DNA from 2 places in the Streptomyces sp. NPDC053665 genome. Region 1 is predicted to be linked to the other one. Evidence: riboswitches for the same ligand, from Rfam matches in the RefSeq annotation. Region 1 holds a riboswitch; the other holds the start of a gene.

What was found. Region 1 has a riboswitch for cyclic di-AMP ahead of ACZ6ZN_RS13505 (transglycosylase SLT domain-containing protein). Riboswitches for the same ligand answer to the same signal wherever they lie in the genome.
Region 2: another riboswitch for cyclic di-AMP. It lies ahead of ACZ6ZN_RS03195 (M23 family metallopeptidase); the one in region 1 lies ahead of ACZ6ZN_RS13505 (transglycosylase SLT domain-containing protein).

What each region holds. Positions count from the first base shown of each region.
Region 1 is NZ_JBVJKK010000003.1:125,882-136,979, forward strand. It holds gene ACZ6ZN_RS13485 (polysaccharide deacetylase family protein) at 1-49, opposite strand, end outside; gene ACZ6ZN_RS13490 (glycosyltransferase family 2 protein) at 166-1,452, opposite strand; gene ACZ6ZN_RS13495 (GNAT family N-acetyltransferase) at 1,474-2,544, opposite strand; gene ACZ6ZN_RS13500 (HAD family hydrolase) at 2,731-3,579, shown strand; gene ACZ6ZN_RS13505 (transglycosylase SLT domain-containing protein) at 3,543-4,343, opposite strand; cyclic di-AMP (ydaO/yuaA leader) riboswitch at 4,347-4,516, opposite strand; gene ACZ6ZN_RS13510 (polyprenyl synthetase family protein) at 5,024-6,034, shown strand; gene ACZ6ZN_RS13515 (LolA family protein) at 6,264-7,496, shown strand; gene ACZ6ZN_RS13520 (flavodoxin family protein) at 7,546-8,127, opposite strand; gene ACZ6ZN_RS13525 (amidase family protein) at 8,176-9,336, opposite strand; gene ACZ6ZN_RS13530 (DUF6668 family protein) at 9,405-9,905, opposite strand; gene ACZ6ZN_RS13535 (tetratricopeptide repeat protein) at 10,066-11,098, shown strand, end outside.
Region 2 is NZ_JBVJKK010000001.1:735,818-746,915, forward strand. It holds gene ACZ6ZN_RS03180 (glutamate dehydrogenase) at 1-898, shown strand, start outside; gene ACZ6ZN_RS03185 (TetR/AcrR family transcriptional regulator) at 959-1,573, shown strand; gene ACZ6ZN_RS03190 (SGNH/GDSL hydrolase family protein) at 1,619-2,404, opposite strand; gene ACZ6ZN_RS03195 (M23 family metallopeptidase) at 2,648-3,580, opposite strand; cyclic di-AMP (ydaO/yuaA leader) riboswitch at 3,585-3,739, opposite strand; gene ACZ6ZN_RS03200 (tyrosine-protein phosphatase) at 4,244-5,041, shown strand; gene ACZ6ZN_RS03205 (DUF6126 family protein) at 5,073-5,192, opposite strand; gene ACZ6ZN_RS03210 (helix-turn-helix domain-containing protein) at 5,189-5,836, opposite strand; gene ACZ6ZN_RS03215 (aspartate aminotransferase family protein) at 5,904-7,319, opposite strand; gene dxs (1-deoxy-D-xylulose-5-phosphate synthase) at 7,316-9,211, opposite strand; gene ispG (flavodoxin-dependent (E)-4-hydroxy-3-methylbut-2-enyl-diphosphate synthase) at 9,241-10,398, opposite strand; gene hpnH (adenosyl-hopene transferase HpnH) at 10,403-11,098, opposite strand, start outside.

The sequences.
Region 1 (11,098 bases):
CGGCGATCCAGTCCGGCGGATCGTCGCGGACGCAGTGGTAGAGGAACACCGGGACGACCGCGCGGCCCCCCGTCCCGTCCGCCGTGCCGTCCCCCGTCCCGTCCCGTGTGCCGTCCGCCGTACCGTCCCCCGTGCCCGGTCCCGTCCGGTCCCCGCCGCCCGTCCTCATCTCGCCCCCCGCGCCGCCGCCCGCAGCGCCCGCCGCGCCCTGAGGTAGCCGACCGGGCCGTAGAGCATGCCCCGGCGCTGCAACCGGGACAGCCGTCGCGGCCAGGGGTGGGTCCGCACGTCGTGGTCGCCCGGTGTGCCCCCGCCCGGCGTCTCACGGACGGCCGTCAGCGCGCGGGCGTGGGCGAGGCCGCGCGGCAGCCGCGCGAGGAACGCCGGCAGCAGCCCGGGCCGGTTCACCAGGACCGCCGTGAGGTAGGCGGTGAGCCCGGCCCCGTAGCCGTAGGCCTGGGTCTCCAGGTCCCGCCAGGTCTCCCGGTGGTGGTGCCAGACCAGGGCGTACGGCGTGTAGTGCAGCCGGTGGCCCTGGGCCAGGACGCGGACGAAGCCGTACAGGTCGTCCCCGCCCCGGGCGGCCGTCCCCGCCCCGGTGGCCGGGTCGAAACCGCCCACCTCGCGCAGCACCCGGGTCCGGAACGCCATGTTGGCGCCGGAGCCGAACCGCCCCGCCGTGAACGGGAACAGCGGCTCGTCGCCCGGGGGCCTCGCCGGGTCGTACGTCCTCGGGGTGAATCCCTTGGCGAAGCCGCCGTGGCTCTCCAGCAGCACCTGGGCCGGGGTGGTGAGCCGCGCGGGCAGGATCAGGCCGGTGGCGCAGCCGAGCCGGGCGTCCGCGGAGAACGGCGCGGTCAGCTCGGTCAGCCAGCGCGGGTCGGCGACCACGTCGTCGTCGGTGAAGGCCACCACCTCGCCCGTCACGGCGGCCAGCCCCGCGTTGTGCGCGGCTGCGAGCCCCGGAACGGGCTCGCAGACGTACCGCACGCGCTCGGCGTACTTCCGCTCGATCAGCTCCCGCGTCCCGTCCGTCACGGGCGCGTTGTCGACGACGACGATCTCGAAGCGCGGGTGGTCCTGCGCCAGCAGGGAGTCCAGCGCCCTGGCCAGGTGCCCGGTGCGTTCCCGCGTGGCCACCACGACGCTCGTGGACGGCGGCGCCCCGAGCCGCTCCGGCTCCTCGCCGGGTGCCGCCGCGCACTCCACCGCCGCCCGGGCCGCCAGCACGGCCTTCGGGTCCGCCCCCTCGGGTACCCGTGCGAGCAGCGTGCCCACGGGCCTGCCGCCCTTGCGCACCAGCACGAACACCTCGCCGGACGTCACCGGCGCACTGCCCGGACCCGGGACGAGCACCGCCTCCTCGGCACCCAGGTCCAGCTCGGCGACCTGCACCGCCCCGACGGCCAGGAACCGCCGTATCTCTACCCGCGCACGTGCCGTACGGGCCATGCGCCCTCCCCCCCACTCGTGTCAGGTACGGCGCAGCCGGGCCGCGCCCTTCAGGGTCCGTGCCGCCAGTGCCGCCAGCCGCGGCCGGGCGCGGACGAAGCCGTGCGCGCGGCGTACCGGCTCACGGCGCAGCCAGTGCAGTGCCGCGCCCGCCCCCGGCCGCAGCACCGCGCCCTCGTACACGGGCAGTTCGCCCGTCTTCAGTGCGTCCTTGTACTCGGCGGCGCCCCGCCCCAGGTCGAGGGTGGTGACGCCCTCGGCCGCCGCCGCCTCGGCCATGCGCAGATGCAGCACCAGACCGGGCGAGAACCTGGCGAACTCCGGGTCGTAGGCCGGGAACCAGCAGGCCAGGACCGAGGCCGAACGCAGTCCGAAGTGCGCCGCGACGGGCCGCTCACCGGCGTACAGCACGGACAGCGTGCCGCTGCACTGCGCGGCCCGGGTCCGGGCCAGCTGCCCGACGAGCCGGGTGATCCACTCCTGTGCGAACCGGTCCCGGCGGCCGGTCCTGCGGTACTGCGCCGACTTCCACTCCATGAGCGTGCGCAGCGCGGCCGGGTCGCGTTCGTCGAACACGAACCGCAGGGCGCCCACCTGCCGGCCCAGCCGGCGCTCCTTGGCCAGGGTCGTCTTGAGGAACTTCGGCGACTGGCCGCGCAGCACCGACTCGTAGGTCTCGTAGCCCTTCTCCACGTCGATGACGAACGTGGCGTGCTCCTCGGCCGCGTGCCCGACGAACAGCCGCTGCCCCGCCTCCAGGTTGTCGAAGGCGAAACTCGACAGCGAGCAGGCCCGCAGCAGTTCGCCCGTCTCCAGTGCCAGACCCGGCCGCAGGACGGCGCCCTGGGCGTCGGAGACACCGAGCCCGATGGCCCGGCCCTGCCCCAACGGGCCCCGCTCGTACGGCAGGAAGCCGACCGGTTCGGCCCCGTCCCGCACCACGGCGACGCGGGCCTGTGGCCTCACCCGGCCGACGGCCTCGGTGAACTCCGGTTCCATGAAGGGGTTGCGCGGCGCCCCCGATGCGGCGCGCAGCGCACGCCAGCGCTCCCGTTCCTCTTCACCGAGCTCCCCGGGCCCGGCCACACGAATGCGTCCACTGCTCAACCCGACCCCCCGATCAAGTCCCCCCTGGACACAGGGAAGGTACCGCCCGGGACGGTCCCTCGGGTAGGTAGCGGAGCAAGTTGTTGCCAACCGGTGCAGAGGCCCTCAACCGGGCAATCGGCGTCCGCCGCGCGATGAAACGAAGGGGCCCGCTGTCCGTATTCTCTGATCATGGCCGCACCCCTCGCGTATTCACTCATCGCCACTGATCTGGACGGGACGTTGCTGCGCGGCGACGACACCCTGTCCGACCGGTCTCTCGCCGTGCTCGCGCGGGTGGCGGACGCCGGCGCCCAGCACCTCGTGGTGACGGGCCGCCCGGCGCCGAGAGTGCGGCCGCTCCTGGACGACCTGCGCTGCACGGGGCTCGCGGTGTGCGGGCAGGGCGCGCAGGTGTACGACGCCGGCGCGGACCGGCTGCTGTGGTCCATCACGCTGGACCGGGAACTCGCGGAGACGGCCCTCGGCAAGATCGAGGCCGAAGTGGGTCAGGTGTACGCGGCGGTCGACCAGGACGGCGTGGACGGCCTGACGCTGATCGAGCCGGGCTACCTCATGCCGCACCCGACCCTGCCCGCCGTGCGGGTCGACCGGCGCGACGACCTGTGGGGCGAGCCGATCAGCAAGGTGCTGCTGCGCCATCCCTACCTGTCGGACGACGAACTGGCGGCGACGGCCCGGTCGGTGGTCGGCTCACTGGCGACGGTGACGATGTCCGGGCCGGGCACGGTGGAGTTGCAGCCGTGCGGGGTGACCAAGGCGACGGGGCTGGCGCTGGCCGCCGAGCACCTGGGGCTGCGGCCCGCGGACACCCTGGCCTTCGGTGACATGCCCAACGACATCCCGATGTTCGACTGGGCCGCCCGCGGGGTGGCGATGGCCAACGCCCATCCCGAGCTGAAGGCGGTGGCCGACGAGGTCACCGCGTCGAACGAGGACGACGGCATCGCCGTCGTCCTCGAGCGACTGCTGGACGAGGCGGCTCAGTACGGGCCGTTGACGTTGTCGATCGAGCCGTAGCGGTCGGCCGCGTAGTTGCAGGCCGCCGTGATGTTGGCGACCGGGTCGTACGGGTCGAAGGGGGTGCCGTCCACGTGGTACGCGGCGAAGGTCGGGTCGATGACCTGGAGCAGGCCCTTGGACGGGGTGCCCGCGACCGCGTTCGAGTCCCAGTTGTTGATCGCCAGGGGGTTGCCGGACGACTCGCGCATGATGTTGCGGTGGATGCCGTCGTAGGAGCCCGGGATCCCCTTCTGCGCCATGATGTCCAGCGCCTCGCGGATCCAGCCGTCCAGGTTGTCCGCGTAGGTCTTCGTCGAGGCCTGGGTGGCCTGGGCGACGCCGCCGGCGGGCTTCGCGGCCGGCTGGGCGGCGGGCTTCGCGGCCGACTCGGCCGGGGCCGGCGACGTGGTCGCCTTCTTCTCCGGGGCGGCGGCCTCGGCGCCCTTCACCTTCAGCTTCAGACCGGGGTGGATCAGCTTCGGGTTGTCGCCGACGGCGGCGCGGTTGTCCTTGTACAGCTGCTTCCAGCCGCCCTGGACGTCGTACGTGTCGGCGATGCGGTAGAGCGTGTCGCCCTTGGTCACGGTGTACGTGAGCGACTTCGCGGGCTGGGCGGCCTGCGGCAGGACGTGCGCGGCGGGCGCGCTCTGCGGCTCGGCGGCGACGGCGTGGGCCGCGCCGAGGAGCGGGAGGGCCAGGGCCGCCCCGCCGGTGCCGGCTGCGACGACACCACGGGTGATCGGGTTCCTTCGGGGGCGACGGTGCGTGCCTCGTCCGGGCATGGCGATGTTCCTCTCCGGCGCCTGCGAGGTGAGCTGTCGGGTTCGGGCCGGGAGGTGCCCGGCCGCGTACGGCACCGTGTGCCGTGCGCGGCTTCACCCCGAGCCGTTCCGCTGTGCGGACCGGCGACTTACCTGGGTCCCCCGCTCCTGCCCTGCGTGAGTGATCGGTTGATGGGTGTCCGGGCGGTGGCAGGATTCGGCGTCCGCCGGACAGGGCCGGAACGTATGCGAGAGCACATGTCGGGAACAAGCACGGGAGTCACATATGACGCTTGTTGACCTTGGTCGACCGGTATGGGGCACCTTGATCCTTTGCGTTCGCCAAGGCTCAACTCGCTTTCCCGGTGCGGCCGTACGTGTCGCCTTCCAAGGTCGGGCGTGAAAGGGTGGGGGTGACCCAACTCACTGATCACGTCTCGTGGAGCAAATTCCGCAAACAAGGATTTGCATACTCAGAAGGGCAAATCCGGCATGAGCCGCTTGCTCCGGGTAAGTCGATAAATGTCTGTTCTTATGACCTGATCGAAAACATCGCGGTCCTGATCGGATACCACCCGGCCTGTAACCATGGGCGCTGGCGGTGATCGAAACGTGACCGGATACGCTGACTCGAGTGAGGGCAGCGACCTATCGACAATCCGCGTAAGCACCGCCAGACACCAGCAGACAGGAGACCCCTCGTGACCGACGTCGGGCCGTTCGGGCTGAGCGTGCGGGACCAGGCTCTGGAAGCCGATGTCCAGGCCGGACTGACGGCTGTCGAGGAAGGCTTGCTCGAGGCCACCAAGAGCGAGGTGCCCTTCATCACGGAGGCCGCCCAGCACCTGGTGCGCGCCGGCGGCAAGCGGTTCAGGCCGCTGCTGGTGATGCTCGCCGCCCAGTTCGGCGACCGGCACGCGCCGGGCATCGTGCCCTCGGCGGTCGTCGTCGAGCTCACCCACCTCGCCACGCTGTACCACGACGACGTGATGGACGAGGCCGCCGTGCGCCGCGGCGTCGAGAGCGCGAACACCCGCTGGGGCAACTCCGTCGCGGTCCTCACCGGCGACTTCCTCTTCGCCCGCGCCTCGCACATCCTGGCCGATCTCGGCCCGGAGGCCGTGCGGGTGCAGGCCGAGGCGTTCGAACGGCTGGTGACCGGGCAGATCCTGGAGACCGCCGGACCGCAGGACGGCCGCGACCCCGTCGAGCACTACCTCGACGTGCTGGGCGGCAAGACCGGCTCCCTGATCGCCGTGTCCTGCCGCTTCGGCGCGATGATGTCCGGCGCCGACGAGACGGTCGTGCACGTGCTGACGCAGTACGGCGAGCGGCTCGGCGTCGCCTTCCAGCTCGCGGACGACGTCCTGGACATCGCCTCCGACTCCCACGAGTCCGGCAAGACCCCCGGCACCGACCTGCGCGAGGGCATCCCCACCCTGCCGGTGCTCCGGCTGCGCGAGCGGGCCGCCCGGCTCGGCCTCGCCGAGGACGTCGCCCTGTGCGAGCTGCTCGACTCCGACCTCACCGATGACGCCCGGCACGCCGAGGCCCTGCGGCTGCTGCGCGCCCACCCGGCGCTGGAGCAGGCCCGCCAGGACACCGTCCGCTACGCCCAGGACGCCCGTTCGGCGCTGGCGCCGCTGCCCGAGTGCGCCGCGAAGACGGCGCTGCTGGAGCTGTGCGACGCCGTGGTGCACCGCGCCGGTTAGCCCCGCCTCCCCCCGACCCCTACGGGTCGGGGGAGAAGCCGCCCCCGCGTGTCATACCCCAGCAGTACGCGGAGTTGAGCCCGCGGTCTGACGTATCCGCCCGGCCGATTTGGTCAGATGGGAACCACGGAAGACACCACTCCTCACCTGTTCGGGTGAGAACGGCGGCTCACGGACGAGTGCGTGGACGACACGGACGGCCGCCGCCGACCATGGAGGTAGGGCACACATGGCACCGTACGCATCCGACGACAGCACGACCGGCGGGGAGGCCGACGAGCGGCAGTCCCGGCGGCGCAAGGCCGCCCGCTACGTCGTCCCGGTCACCGTGATCGGGGTGGCGGCCGCGACGATCGGCCTGGTCCCGGCGCTCGCCGACTCCGGCGACCCCGACCTTCCGGAGATCACCGCCCAGCAGCTCGTCGAGAAGATCGCGAAGTCGGACGTCGAGCAGCTGTCCGGCACGGTGAAGATCACCACGGACCTCGGTCTGCCGAACCTCGGCGGCCTGGAGTCCGGTCTGCTCTCCGGCGCCGCGGGCGGCGGCGACGGCTCCTCCGCCGACCCGACCACCAAGCTCACCGAACTGGCCTCCGGCACGCACACCCTGCGCGTCGCCGCCGACGGCCCGGACCGGCAGAAGCTGTCCCTGGTGGAGAACGCCGCCGAGTACAGCGTCATCCACAACGGCAAGGACGTCTGGGCCTACGACGGCACGTCCGGCGAGGTCTACCACGGCACCGGTCCGCAGAGCCCGAAGGCGGAGAAGCAGCAACCGCCCGCCACGCCCAAGGACTTCGCCGAGGAGGTGCTGAAGGCCGTCGACGACACCACCTCCGTCACGGTGGACGGCACCGCGCGGGTCGCCGGCCGCGACGCCTACAAGCTGCTCGTCGAGCCGAAGCAGTCCGGTTCGACGATCGGAGCCGTCACCGTGGCGGTGGACGCGAAGACCGGCATGCCGCTGAAGTTCACCCTGGTTCCCGCGAGCGGCGGTTCGGCCGTCGTGGACGCCGGCTTCACCAAGGTCGACTTCTCCAGGCCGGCCGCCTCCACCTTCGACTTCACCCCGCCCAAGGGTGCGAAGGTCACCGAGGAGAAGGACGCCGGCAAGGAGTTCGGCAAGGCCGCCGAGGAGCACGCCCGCAAGGGCGGGCACGCCCCGGAGCCCGGGAAGGACCTCGGCGAGGGCCCCGACGGCATGAAGACCATCGGCGAGGGCTGGAACGCCATCGCCACCTTCGACACCGGCGGCGAGGGCGTGCCCTCCGGCGCGGGGGCGGGCGGCGGCGCCCTCGGTGACTTCGTCGACTCGCTCGGCGACAAGGTGACCGGCAGGTTCGGCTCGGGCACGGTCTTCTCGACCCGCCTGGTCAACGCCCTCGTCACCGACGACGGCCGGCTCTACGTCGGCGCGGTCACCAAGGATGCGCTCGTGAAGGCGGCCGACGCGGGGAAGTGACCCACCGGCGCGCCGGGGGAGCGGGAGCACCAGGCCGCGCCCCCGGCGCTCACTTCTCGTACAGGAACCGCGCGGGCGGAGCCTCCTGGGCGAAGAACGTCTTGGCCCGGGCCAGCGCCTCGGTGTCGGCGAGCACGTCACCGGGCTTGCTGCCGTTGCCGAGCAGCACCCCGCCGAACCGCATCCCCATGTACGCGGCCGAGTTGTGCAGCGTCCCGATCAGCGGGTCGGCCACCACCTGCTCCTCGTGCGCGAGGGCGGTGACGCCCCACAGCGTCCGTCCGGCCAGGGTCTCCTTGAAGTCCAGGCCGGGCGTGCGCAGCCAGCCGGACCAGTAGTCCAGGTAGCGCTTGGTCTGCGCGGAGACCGAGTACCAGTACAGGGGCGACACGATCACGATGTCGGTCGCCCCGAGCGTGGCGTCGAGCAGCAGCGCCACATTGCCCTCGGTCGGGCGGACGTGGTCGCTGTCGTGCCGCAGGTCCTCGAAGTCCGGCACCGGATGGGCGGTCAGGTCGAGCCACTGCTGTTCGGCGTCGGCCGGCAGCTGCTCGGCGGCCCGGCGGGCCAGCAGCTCGGAGTTCCCGTCGGAGCGGGCGCTGCCCAGGACGAAAAGGAAGCGGCGGGTCATGGCTGTTCCCCCTGAATGATGGGCGTCGGTCAATTACAGGCGCTTGCATCATATGCGCACGCAAGTAAATCCGCCAGGGTCCCGTCCGCCGGGGCCGGCTCGGCGACGGGCCCGGGCCTCCGCCTCCCGCGCCACGGCCAGCAGCAGCGCCTCCCGCCCGTGCGGTGCCACCAGCTGCAGCCCGGCCGGGCAGCCGTCGCCGCCGAACCCGGCCGGCAGGCTCAGCGCCGGATGCCCGCTGAGGTTGAACGCCCAGGTGAGGGAGGTGGAGTAGCGGTCACCGGGGCCTTCGTGGCCGTGCGGTGCCGTGGGGGCGGTGGGGGTGAGCAGCAGCTGTGCGCCGTCGAACAGCTCCGCCAGCCGCCGGTCGTTCCGTGCCCGCACGCGGTGGGCCCCGTCCGCCCCGGGCCCCGGACCACCCGCCGCCCGCCCGGCCCCCGCCGCCCGCAACGCGAGCCACGCCGGCCCCGGGTCGGCGAGCTCCACCGGCACGCGCGGCCGTACGAGCCGGACCACCCCGGCCGCCACGAGCCGCTCCACCGCGGCCCGGGCCAGCGCCACCGGCTCCGGGTCGGGCGCGGCGAAACCCAGGCCGGAAGACCAGACGGCGGTGACGGGCAGCGCCACCGCGGGCGACGGCGGCTCCCCCGACACCACCCGCCACCACAGCTCCGCGTCCCGCGCCGACCGGGCGAGCACGCCGGGGGCGGCGAGCCCCGTACGGTCGGCGGAGGGCAGTCGTCCGTTCGTCGCCTTCAGCCCGAGCACCCCGCACCACGCCGCCGGGATCCGCACCGACCCGGCCCCGTCCGCGCCGGTCGCCAGCGGCACGAGACCGGCCGCCACCGCCGCGGCGGCCCCGGCCGAGGAACCTCCCGGCGTCCGGTCGGCCCGCCACGGATTCACCGTCCGCCCCCGGGCCCCGAGCCCCCAGGTCTGCCACGCCGTCCCCGGCCCGGGCACGGAGGTCGCGCCCACGACCACGCACCCGGCCTCGACCAAAGCCCCCGCGGCACGCAGTCCGTGACGGCCCTTCACGGCGACGGGGACGCCCGCGAGGGGGAGGGGCCGTCCGCCCGGGGCGCCGCCCTCGTCCAGCAGCGCGTCCACCTCCGCCGCCCGGCGCAGTGCCTCCTCGGGCCACACCTCCAGGAACGCGCACAGATCCGGATCGGCCCGTGCGATCCGGCGCAGCGCCGCCGCGGCCACGTCGGTGGCGCGCAGGCGCCGGGCGTGTACGGCCGCCGCGATCCGGGTGGCGGACAGCCCGGTGTCCGTCAGCGCGCCGCCCCGGTCAGGCGGGCCAGGGCCTCGGTCTCGCGGGGCGGTCCGCCGGGCTCGCCGAGCCGCCAGGCCGTCACCCACGGCACGCGGTACACGTCGATCACCGACTCCAGGGATCTGACGCGCTGGACGAGCGGGCGCGGCAGCCGGCCCGGGGCGTCGGCCACGAGCACGACGGCGTCGAGGTCGAGACCCGGCGGGGCCTGGCCGCGCCGGAAGGCCTCCACCGCCGCGGCGGCCGAGCCCAGACCGGCCGCGTGCGTCCGGGCGACCAGCAGCACCGAGCGCGGGGCGCCCGCCCCGGGCCAGGAGCGGCCGCTGTCGTACCCGCCGTAGACCGCGGCGAGGGTGGAGACGCCCGCGCCGCCGTGCGTGCCGACCCAGGAGAAGCTCCGCGGCGCGGCGCGGTCGTGCACCGGCTGCGGCGCTCCCGGCCCGGTCGCGGTCACCGGGCCGCGCAACCAGATCTCCGGCCCCTGTCGCCCTGTGGGCATGCCCCTCTCCTCCCTCGTGTGTTCGGTGCCCGCGCCCCGCGGAACGATCCCCTCCGGCAGGCGTTGTCCTTGGGACGAGCCTGTGACACCGCGGTGACGTGAGAAGCGTGGGCGAGCGGACACACTCGACAGTAGGTGTACGACGCCGAGTGAGGGGACGATGTCTCGACTCAGCCGCGAGAAGAAGCGGGAACACAAGCAGGCCGTGCGCGCGGCGGCCCCGGCGACGCCGATCGAGGTCCACGTCCCCCGGGCGGGGGCGGGCTCCCCGGCGGGTCCGGGCGGGGCGTCCGACGGCGCGTCGGTCGGCGGGGTCCCGGTCTTCGCGGCCCCCGGCGAGGAGATCCAGCGGGCCGTGCTCGACCGGCTCCACCACATCGCCCTGGCCACCGGTCATCCCGTGCTGGCCACGGTCGACGACGAGCGCATCGGCTACGTCGTCCCGCTGCGCGTGGACCCGGACGGCTCCAGCCACTTCACGGCCGAACCCGTCCCCAGGGCACCGGAGCGGCCGGGTCCCGTCCCCGGGGTGCCGGGGCGGCAGGCGTCTGTTTCCGGTGTGCCGGGGCGGCAGGGGTCTGGTTCCGGGGTGCCGGGGCGGCCGGGTCCTGTTCCCGGTGTGCCGGGGCGGCAGGCGTCTGGTTCCGAGGTGCCGGGGCGGCCGGGTCCTGTTCTCGGGGTGCCGGAGCGGCCGGCGTCTGAGCCCTTGGTGCCGGGGCGGCCGGCGTCTGGTCCTGGGGTGCCGGGGGCGCAGGCGTCTGAGCCCGGGGTGCCGGGGCGGCAGGGGTCTGTTTCCGGTGTGCCGGGGAGGCCGGGTCCTGTTTCCGGTGTGCCGGAGCGGCCGGGCCTCCTTTCCGGGGGCGCCGAGCCGCAAGGTGCCGCCGATGCGACCGCCGAGCGGCAGCCCGGGCGGGAGGACAGCGCGACCCACGTCCTGCGCGCCGCGCCGGAGCGGGGCGCCGCCCCGACCTTCCCGCTGCGGGCCGTGCCCGAGGCGCAGCCCGCCGGCGACTCCGTCCCGACCTTCGCCCTGCGCGCCGTACCGCAGGACGCGCCCCCGGCCCCGCCGTCGGCCCCCGGCACCGTCGCGCCCCCGACCGGCTCCTTCGGCCCGCCCCCGCCCATGGAGGCCAGGCCGCTGCCCGTCCCCGAGGACGCCCCGGCGCCGCGGCCCCAGCCGATGCCCGAAGCCG
Region 2 (11,098 bases), on a different contig from region 1:
GCGGGCGATGCGCCCGTACATCGAGAGCTTCTGGACGACGGGCGAGGACCTCGGACTCGGTCAGGACGTGGTGGACCGGGCCGCCGCCGAGGCGGGTCTCGTCTCCTCGATCCAGGCGGTGTACCCGCTGCTGCAGGACGAGGCGGCGGCCCGGCGCCGGCTGGCGGACGCCTTCGCCCTCGAGGTGGACGGCATCGGCCTCGACGAGCTGGTCGGCGGCTGCGGGGTGGCCAAGGCGGCGCTGACCGCGCTGGACCGGGCCGCGGTGCCGTACGCGGGGACCCGGGTGGCGTTGCAGGGGCTGGGCACCATGGGCGGGGCCACGGCCCGGTTCCTCTCCCGCGCGGGTCTGCCGGTCGTGGCCGTCGCCGACCTGAAGGGCACGATCGCCAACCCGGCGGGGCTGGACGTCGAGGCCCTGCTCGCCGCCCGTGACGCCCACGGCACGGTCGACCGTTCGGTGTTGCGCCCCGGCGACCTCGAACTGCCCGGCGACGCCTGGCTGTCGGCCGACGCGGAGGTGCTCGTGCCGGCGGCCGTGTCGTACGCGATCGACGCGGAGAACCAGGCCCGGATCACCGCCCGCTGGGTCGTGGAGGCGGCCAACATGCCCGTCACGGCGGAGGCGGAGCCCCTGCTGGCCGCGCGGGGCGTGACGGTGCTGCCGGACGTCGTGGTCAACTCAGGGACGAACGCCTGGTGGTGGTGGACCCTCTTCGGGGACGTCGGCCCCGACGCCGAGGAGGCGTTCGCGCACATCCGCCGTGCGATGCGCGACCTGGTGGAGCGGACGCTGACCCGCGCGCAGGCCGACGGGACCACGCCCCGGTCCGCCGCGCACGCGCTCGCGGCGGACCGGCTGCCGGAGCTGGCGCGCCGGTTCGGCTGGCACCGCTGACGTGCGGGACCGGCCGGATCCGTACGCCGGGGGCCGTGCCCGCGTGGATAGGGTGACGGTGTGACGAGAGTCCGGTTGAGTGTCGCGGAGCGGCGCGGGGAGCTGTTGCGGGCCGCCATCGAGCAGATCGAGGCGCGGGGCGTGGCGGCGGTCAGGATCGCCGACGTGGCCTCGGCGCTCGGGGTGAGCAACGCGCTGGTGCTCTACCACTTCTCCTCGAAGGAGCAGTTGGTCGCCGCCGCGTTCCGGCACGCCGCCGAGGCCGACCTCGCGCACCTGCGCAGGCTGCTCGGCCGCCGGTCCCCGGCGCTGCGCCGGCTGCGGTCGGCCGTGCGGTGGTACGCGCCGACCGGCCAGGCCAAGGGCTGGCGCCTGTGGATCGAGGGCTGGGCGGCCGCGTTGCGCGAGCCGGCGCTGCGGGAGGTCACCGAGGATCTCGACCGGCAGTGGAAGGCCGCCCTGGCCGAGGTCATCGCGGAGGGCGTGGCGGCCGGCGAGTTCCCCTGCCCCGATCCCCCGGGGGCCGCCTTCCGCCTCACCGCCCTCCTCGACGGCCTCGCCGTCCAGCTGACGTCCTACCCCGGGTCGGTCCCCCGGGCCCGCGCCCGGCAGTGGGCGGACGAGGCCCTGGCCCGGGAACTGGGCCTGGAACCGGCCGCGTCGCCCGCCCGGTAGCGGTCCGGCCCGCCCGGTAGCGGTCCGGCCCGCCCGGCGCGGGTCTCACGCCACGGGCGCGATCCGCATCCGGATGTCGTCCGGGGACAGGGCCCCCTTGGCCGTCACGTGGTCGCCGGAGGACTGGCCGCGCAGCCGGCGCCCGATCCACGGCACCAGGAACTCGCGCGCCCACTGGACGTTGTCGCGCCGCATGTCGAACGCCCCGCGCGGCGGCAGCGGCGGCCAGACCTGCTCGGGGTCGGCGGGCACGTCGAGGCCCATCACCTGGCCCGCGCGGAGCGCCACCCGTGTGTGCCCCTCGGGAGACAGGTGCAGCCGGTCGGCGTCCCAGGCCCGGCGGTCCTGGACACTGCGCAGGGACCACAGGTCGAGCACCGGGCAGCCGTACCGGTCGGCGATGGCCCGGACATGTCCGTTGTAGGTGGCGATCTTGCCGCGCAGGTGCTTGAGCACGGGCACGCCCCGGGTGTCGAACCCGGTCGTCACCATCACCGTGCCGGCCGCGGCGGTGAGCCGCAGCAGCGCCCGCTCGAAGCGCTCGGCCACCTCGTCGGGGTCGGTGCCGGGCCGAATGATGTCGTTGCCCCCGGCGCAGAACGAGACGAGGTCCGGGGCCAGTTCGACGGCCCGCGGCACCTGGTCCGCCACGATCTGGTCGAGGAGCTTGCCGCGCACGGCGAGGTTCGCGTACCGGAAGTCGCCCTCGGGCCTCAGGTCGGCGAGCAGGACGGCGAACCGGTCGGCCCAGCCGACGAACGCCCCGTCGGGGCCGGGGTCGCCGACGCCCTCGGTGAAGCTGTCCCCCAGCGCCACGTACGACCCGATCACTGCTTTGCTGTCACTCTTCGAATCGTCTGCCACAGCCGTTCATGATTCACCCTCGAATGTGACCTACGCGACCGTAGGCAGGGCTTGACGGGCGGTGAGAAAGGCCACTCCCCAAGGGTTGGTCAACTTCGGAATACGCATGTCCACGGGGGCGTTGGGGGTGCTCGCCACACGCCGAAGGCCGGACCCGGTCGTTCGGGTCCGGCCTTCGGCGGCGTGTCAGGCAGGTGGGGGTGCGGTCGGTCAGCCGACGGAGACGCCGTGCGAGCGCAGGTAGGCGACCGGGTCCACGTCCGAGCCGTAGTCGGGCGTGGTGCGGATCTCGAAGTGCAGGTGCGGTCCGGTGACGTTGCCGGTCGCGCCCGACAGGCCGATCTGCTGCCCGGCGGTCACGGTCTGGCCGACCGAGACGGACAGCTGCGACAGGTGGGCGTACTGGGCGTAGTTGCCGTCGCTGAGCTTGATGACGACCTGGTTGCCGTACGCGCCGCCCCAGCCGGCGGAGACGACCGTGCCCGCGCCGACGGCCTTGAGGGAGGTGCCGGTCGGGACGACGAAGTCGACACCGGTGTGGTAGCCGCTGGACCACATGCTGCCGGACATGCGGTAGGGGGTGCCGACGGACGCGCCGTCCACCGGCAGCGAGAAGCCACTGGCGTTGCTCTGGGCGGCGGGCGCGGCGGCGGCCGGCTTCGCGGCGGTGCCGGCCTTGGCGGAGGTGTCCGCGGAGGACTCGGCGGCGGACTTCTTCGCGGGCTTCTCCGCCGAGGCCTTGGGGGCGGGCTTCGCCGGGGCCTGGCTCGCGGCGGCCTTCTTGCCGAGGGAGAGCTTCAGGCCCGGGTGGATCAGCGACGGGTCGTCGCCGACGGCGTCGCGGTTGTCCGCGTACAGCTTCTTCCAGCCACCGCTGACGTGCTGGTCGGCGGCGATCCTCGCGAGGTAGTCGCCGGCCTTCACGGTGTACGTGCGGGCGCCGGCGGTCTTCTCGGCGGCCTTCTTCTCCGGGGCCGGAGCGGACTGGACCGCCTTGTCCGGAGCCGTCTGCGGGGTGGCGGCGTGGGCGCCGGCGGCTCCCATCAGCGGCAGCGCGAGAGCGGCGCCGCCGGTGCCGGCGACGGCGATGGAGCGGGTGAAACGCTGGGTCTTGGGACGGCGGTGCTTACCCTTCGCGGGCATGGCGAATTCCTCTCCGTCGCCTGCGAGGTGAGCTGTCGGGTGCGGGCTGGAGATGCCCGGCCGCGCCGTGGCGCGACTGAACCCCAAGCCGTTCCGGGAACCGGAACAGGCGTCGTACCTGTGGGTCCCCCGCTCCTGCCGTACGTCGGGTCAGTGTGTGCGGGCACCGGGCGGCGGCAGGATTAGGCGTCCGTCCGGATCGGTGTGGAACGTAAGCGACCGGGACGCGAAGGGACAAGCCTGTGGTTGCGCGTGACGGTGTTTTCCCTGAGGCGCCGGTGTTCTCCGCCGTCACCGAGCGTGGATCCACGATCTTCGGCTTTTCCCAATGTCCCGGATAATCGCCTGAATTACGTGCACATGGCGACAACACATCGTCACGGATATGACGATGGTCACGCCTCCTCGCCCCATCTCGGCGCCGACCAGGGCACGTTGTGGCGAAGCGGCCGAAGCGCCTCATTCGGACCAAACGGCCACTTCCGCTCAACATGGACGACGATCCCGGCACCGGGGAGGCCGCCGCCCCGTCGCCCGCCCCTCGAGGGCCGGGACGGCCGGCGACGCCTGTGGACACCTGATTGCCCCAGGCAGGCATGTCGTATCGTCGGGTGGTGCCCGCCGGCGAGCCGCGGCGGCGGGCACCGATGGGGAGGAGCCCTCGTGACACAGCAGGTCCCGTCGACGGAGCCCGAGCTGACCGGAGTGCGCAATTTCCGCGACGTCGGCGGACTGCCGACGGTGGACGGACGGCGGGTGCGCCCGGGCGTGCTGTTCCGCAGCGGCCACCTCGCGCACGCGACCGGGGAGGACGCCGCCTTCCTGGCCGGACTGGGCCTGCACACGATCTTCGACTTCCGCAACGCGGCCGACCAGAAGCTGGAGGGGCCGGACGTCACGCTGCCGGGTGTGCGCAACGTGAACCTGCCCCTGAGCGACCCGGCCGACGGCGCCGAGTTCTGGACGATGGTCCGCGACGGCGACCTGGACCAGTTGCGCGCGATCCTGGCCGACGGCAAGGGCGCGGCCCGGATGATCGCCTCGTACCGCTCGATCGTCAAGGACCGCACCGGCGAGCACTCCCGGGTCCTGCACGCGCTGGCGCAGGACAGCGTCCCGGCACTGATGCACTGCGCGGCCGGCAAGGACCGCGCGGGGCTGTCGGTGGCGGTGACGCTGCTGGCGGTGGGCGTCGAGCGGGAGGCGATCGTCGACGACTACCTGAAGTCGAACGCCAAGCACCGCCGCTACAAGGTCCACCGCAGCAGCTCGCACGCCTCGGCGTACTCCCCCGAGGTCATGGAACTTCTCAGCCCCCTGTTCGACGCGCGCGCCGAGTACCTGACGGCCGCCTTCGACACGATCGAGGAGACCTGGGGCGGGGTGGACGCCTATCTGGAGCAGGGGCTGGGGCTCGCTCCCGAGACCCGGGAGCGGCTGCGCGAGCGGCTGCTGGACTGAGGCCCTCCCGGACCCCGGCCCCGGCCGCGATCTACTTCGTCCCGACCTCGAACAGCAGGTAGATGAAGGCGGCGAAGACGTGTCCCAGGATCAGGTAGACCAGCAGGCGCACCCACAGGGCCCGGGGGAACTTCTCCTCCAAGTCGCTCATGTCGTCTCTCCAGGGTTGGGGCCCAGGCACAGGGCGGCCGTGGGGCTCTGCAGCAGGGTGTGCACGAAGAGCAGGTCGACGCCGTCGTGGTCCTCGGCGGCGATGCGGTGCGGGGTCAGCGAGTCGAAGTGGGCGCTGTCGCCGGGCGCCAGCCGGTGCAGGGTGTCGGCCAGGCGCAGCCGGAGCCGGCCCCGCAGCACGTGCAGCCACTCCTCCCCGGGGTGGACGCGCACGATGTCGCCCTGGGAGCCGAAGGGGACGTGCACGCGCAGAGCCTGCATCCCGCGGCCGGGGGCGCCGGCCTGCCAGTAGGTCCAGCCGCCCGCCGCGGTGGGTTCCATGGCGGCGGCGCGGATGACGGAGTCCCGTTCGGCGACCGTCTCGCCGAGCAGTTCGGAGACCGTCGTACCGTAGATGCGGGCGAGTGCCAGCAGCATCGGCAGGGAGGGCTGGCGCCGGCCGGTCTCCAGCCGGGACAGGTGCGCGGGCGACAGCCCGGCGGCGCGGGCCGCGGCCTCCAGCGTCAGGGAAGCCTGCCGCCGCAGCGCCCGCAGCTGCGGGGCGACCGCGGCCGGCAGGGCGCCGGGGGCCGGTTCGGCCGGCGAGCCGGCCGCTGGGGGCCGCTCGCTTGCGGAGGAGCTCATGCCTCCATTCAGCCGCAGGTTTGCCTGTGCGGCAAATTTCTTGCCTCTCAGGCAAACCGGGCCGGATTCAGCGGTTGGCGACCGCCTGCTTGACGAGGGTCTTGCCGAAGTCCCACATCAGTCCGCCGTCGTGGGCGTCGTCCATCACGGCCGTGAACGCCTCGACGAACCGGTCCACCTCCCGCTCCCCGATGATCAGCGGCGGAATCAGCTTGATCACCTCCATGTGGTCGCCGGAGACCTGGGTGAGGATCCGGTGCTTCCGCAGCAGCGGCACCACGACCATCTGCGCGAACAGCCCCTTGCGGGCCGCCTGGAGCATGGCCCAGCGGCTGCGCAGCTTCAGCGACTTCGGACGGCCGAACTCGATGCCGATCATCAGCCCCCGGCCGCGCACCTCGGCGAGCATCTCGTAGCGGTCGGTCAGCGCCGCGAGCCGGGACCTGAGCAGCTCGCCGGTGGCCCGGACGCCGGCGACGATCTGCTCGTTCTCCATCACCGACAGCACCGCCAGGCCGGCCGCCATGGCCTGGGCGTTGGACCCGAAGCTCGCCGAGTGGACCAGAACCCGGTCCATGGACGAGTAGACCTTCTTGAAGATCCACTCCTTGCCGAGGGTGGCGCCGACGGGGACGTAGCCGCCCGACAGCGCCTTCGCCACGCACACCAGGTCCGGCTCCACGCCGTCCTCGTGCTGGTAGCCGTAGAAGTCGCCGGTACGGCCGAGGCCCGTCTGCACCTCGTCGGCGATGAGCAGGGCCCCGCGCCGGTGGAGCAGCTCCTGCGCGGCCCGCAGCCAGCCGGGCGGGCCCTCCAGCACGCCCTTGCCCTGGATCGGCTCGACGATCAGGGCCGCGACGTCGCCCTTGTCCAGCTCCCGCTCCAACGCGTCGAGGTCGCCGAGCGGCACGGCCGTGTCGGGCAGCAGCGGGGCGAAGCCGTCGCGGAAGGCGGACTCGCCGTTGACGGACAGCGCGCCGGTGGTCAGGCCGTGGAAGGCGTGCGCGCAGTACAGGACCCTGGGCCTGCCGGTGACGAACCGGGCGAACTTCAGTGCCCCCTCGACCGCCTCGGTGCCGCTGTTGCCGAAGAACACCCGGTCCAGGTGCGGGCTGTGCGCCAGCAGCTTCTCGGCCAGCAGGCCGGGCAGCGGCTGGCAGTCGAAGCGGGTCAGGTCGGCGAGCCGGGCGTCGAGGACGTCGTGCAGCGCCTTGCGGACGACGGGGTGGTGGCGGCCGAGCCCCATCACCCCGAACCCGGCGAGCATGTCCAGGTAGTCGTTGCCGTCCGCGTCGTAGAAGTAGGCGCCCTCGGCGCGCTCGTAGACCTTGTCGAAGCCGATGGTGTGCAGCATGCGCGGGAGCTGGTGGTTGAGGTACCGGGTGTGCAGCTCGTAGCGCTCGGCCCCGCGCTCGGCCAGCAGCGCGCCGAGGTCGAACTCCCCGGCCTGCGACGACTCCGACGCGGATTCGGCGGTGGTCATTCCTGTGACTCCTTGGACTGCTCTTCCTCGACGGTCAGACTCGCGCTGATCCGTCCGGCGATCTCTACGGGGGTCAGGCCGATGTCGGCCAGCACCTCGCCGCGCTTGGCGTGTGCGAGGAACTGCTCCGGGATGCCGAAGCGCCGCACGGGCACGTCGACCTCCGCGTCCCCGAGGGCCAGCGCCACGGCCGAGCCCACGCCGGCGGCCCGGCTGTTGTCCTCGACGACGGCGACCAGGTCGTGCTCGGCGGCCAGGGCCGGCAGCGCGGGGTCGACGGGCTTCACCCAGCGGGGGTCGACGACGGTGCAGCCGATGCCGCGGGCCTCGAGCAGCTCCGCGGCCCGCAGGCAGACGGACGCCATCACGCCGACCGCCACCAGCAGCACGCGCGGGTCCGGCGCCCGGTGCAGGACGTCGGTTCCCCCCACCCGGTCGATCGCCGGGATGCGCGGCCCCACCGACTCCTTCGGGAAGCGGACCAGGGTCGGCGCGTCGTCCACGGCGACCGCCTCGCGCAGCTGGGCCCGCAGCTGGTCGGCGTCCCGGGGCGCGGCGATGCGCAGTCCGGGCACGACCTGCAGGACGGACAGGTCCCACATGCCGTTGTGCGAGGCCCCGTCGACGCCGGTGACCCCGGCCCGGTCCAGGACGAAGGTCACCCCGCAGCGGTGCAGGGCCACGTCCATCAGCAGCTGGTCGAAGGCGCGGTTGAGGAACGTGGCGTAGACGGCGACGACCGGGTGCAGTCCGCCCGTCGCCAGGCCCGCAGCCGAGACGGCCGCGTGCTGCTCGGCGATGCCGACGTCCCACACCCGCTCCGGGAACCGCGCGGCGAACGCGCCGAGGCCGACCGGGTGCAGCATGGCGGCGGTGATCGCCACCACGTCCTGCCGCTCCTCGCCGATCCGCACGATCTCCTCGCCGAACACGGACGTCCAGGAGGGGCCGCCCGCCGGCGCCAGCGGGGCGCAGGTGAGCGGGTCCATGACGCCGACGGTGTGGAAGTGGTCCTCCTCGTGGGCGAGGGCGGGCTCGTACCCCCGGCCCTTCTCCGTGAGGCAGTGCACGAGCACCGGCCCGTGGAAGCGCTTCGCGCGCCGGAGGGCCGACTCCACGGCCCCGATGTCGTGGCCGTCGATCGGGCCGACGTACTTCAGGCCCAGGTCCTCGAACAGGCCCTGCGGGGCGAAGGCGTCCTTGAAGCCCTTCTTCGCACCGTGCAGGGCCTCGTAGAGGGTGCCGCCGACCAGGGGCGTGCCCTGGAGCACGTCCTTGCCCCAGGCCAGGACCCGCTCGTAGCCGTCGGTGGTGCGCAGGGTGGCGAGGTGGTCGGCGAGCCCGCCGATGGTCGGGGCGTAGGAGCGCTCGTTGTCGTTGACCACGATGATCAGCGGCCGGTTCCGGGCGGCCGCGATGTTGTTGAGGGCCTCCCAGGCCATGCCGCCGGTGAGCGCCCCGTCGCCGACGACCGCGACGACGTGGCCGTCCCCGCCCCGCACCTCGCGTGCCTTGGCCAGCCCGTCGGCCCAGCCGAGGGCGGTGGAGGCGTGGCTGTTCTCGATGACGTCGTGTTCGGACTCCTCCCGCGAGGGGTAGCCGGACAGGCCGCCCTTGCCGCGCAGCTTGGAGAAGTCCTGCCGGCCGGTGACCAGCTTGTGCACGTACGCCTGGTGGCCGGTGTCCCACAGGATGCGGTCGGCCGGCGACGCGAAGACCCGGTGCAGGGCCAGGGTCAGCTCCACCACACCCAGGTTGGGGCCCAGGTGGCCCCCGGTCCTGGCGACCGCGTGCACCAGGAACTCCCGGATCTCCGCGGACAGTGCGCTCAACTCCGCCTCGGACAGCGCCTTCAGGTCGCGTGGTCCGCGGATGCTCTCCAGGATCGTCACTTACGGGCCCCCTTCGGTTTCCGTGCTGCTCAGCTCACGGTGACGGCAGGCTCCCCCGGCCCCACGCCGTCCTGCTCCAGCTGCTCGGCGAGTCTCATCGCCTCGTCGATCAGCGTCTCGACGATCCTCGACTCGGGCACGGTCCGGACGACCTGCCCCTTGACGAAGATCTGCCCCTTCCCGTTGCCGGAGGCCACGCCCAGATCGGCCTCCCGGGCCTCGCCGGGCCCGTTGACCACGCACCCCATGACGGCGACGCGCAGCGGCACCTCCATGCCCTCCAGCCCGGCGGTGACCTCCTCGGCCAGCTTGTACACGTCGACCTGGGCGCGTCCGCAGGAGGGGCAGGAGACGATCTCCAGCCGGCGTTCCCGCAGCCCGAGGGACTGCAGGATCTGGATGCCGACCTTGACCTCCTCGGCGGGCGGCGCGGAGAGCGACACCCGGATGGTGTCGCCGATCCCCTGGGACAGCAGCGCCCCGAAGGCCACGGCCGACTTGATCGTGCCCTGGAACGCCGGTCCCGCCTCGGTCACTCCCAGGTGCAGCGGATGGTCACAGCTCTCGGCGAGCCGGCGGTACGCCTCGATCATCACGACCGGGTCGTTGTGCTTGACGGAGATCTTCAGGTCGTGGAAGCCGTGCTCCTCGAACAGGGACGCCTCCCACAGGGCGCTCTCCACGAGCGCCTCGGGGGTCGCCCTGCCGTGCTTCCGCAGCAGCCGCCGGTCCAGCGACCCGGCGTTGACGCCGATGCGGATCGGGGTGCCGTGGTCGCGGGCGGCCTGGGCGATCTCCTTGACCTTGTCGTCGAACTGCTTGATGTTGCCGGGGTTGACGCGTACGGCCGCGCAGCCGGCCTCGATGGCCGCGAAGAGGTACTTGGGCTGGAAGTGGATGTCCGCGATCACCGGGATCTGCGACTTGCGGGCGATGACCGCCAGGGCGTCCGCGTCGTCCTGCGTGGGGCAGGCGACCCGGACGATCTGGCAGCCGGCGGCGGTGAGCTCGGCGATCTGCTGGAGTGTGGCGCCGACGTCGGAGGTGCGGGTCGTCGTCATCGACTGCACCGACACCGGGGCGCCGCCGCCCACGGCCACCTGGCCGACGTGGACGGTGCGCGAGGCGCGCCGGGGCGCGACCGGGCGCACCGGCACCCCGGGCATGCCCAGCGGGACGGTGGTCACGTCCTCAGTCCCGGTTCCCGGAGACCGTCTCGCGCATGGCGCGCAACGACTCCTTGAGCGAGCCCATGGTGGCCAGGACGGCCGTGGGCTCGTAGCCGCAGTGCGCCATGCAGTTGGCGCAGCGCGGGTCCTTGCCGCGGCCGTACTTGTCCCAGTCGGTGTCCTCGACGAGCTCGCGGTACGTCGGCACGTACCCGTCGCTCATCAGGTAGCAGGGGCGCTGCCAGCCGAAGAGCGAGTAGTTCGGGATCGCCCACGCCGTGCAGGGGAAGTCGACCTTGCCCTCCAGGAAGTCCAGGAAGAGCGGGGAGTGGTTGAGCCGCCAGCGCCGCCGGTTGCCGCCCGAGAAGGCCTTCTTGAACAGCTCGCGGGTCTGCTCGACGCCGAGGAAGTGCTCCTGGTCGGGGGCCTTCTCGTAGGCGTAGGCGGGCGAGATCATCATCTCGTCGACCTCGAGGTCGTCGTTGAGGAAGTTCAGCACCTCGATGATCGTCTGCGGGGTGTCGGTGTTGAAGAAGGTGGAGTTGGTGGTGACCCGGAAGCCGCGCCGCTTGGCCTCCTTGATCGCCTCCACGGCCTCGTCGAACACGCCTTCCTTGGCCACGGACTCGTCGTGCCGCTCGCGCAGCCCGTCGATGTGCACCGCGAAGGCGAAGTAGGGCGATGGCGTGAACTTGTCCATCTTCTTGCGCAGCAGCAT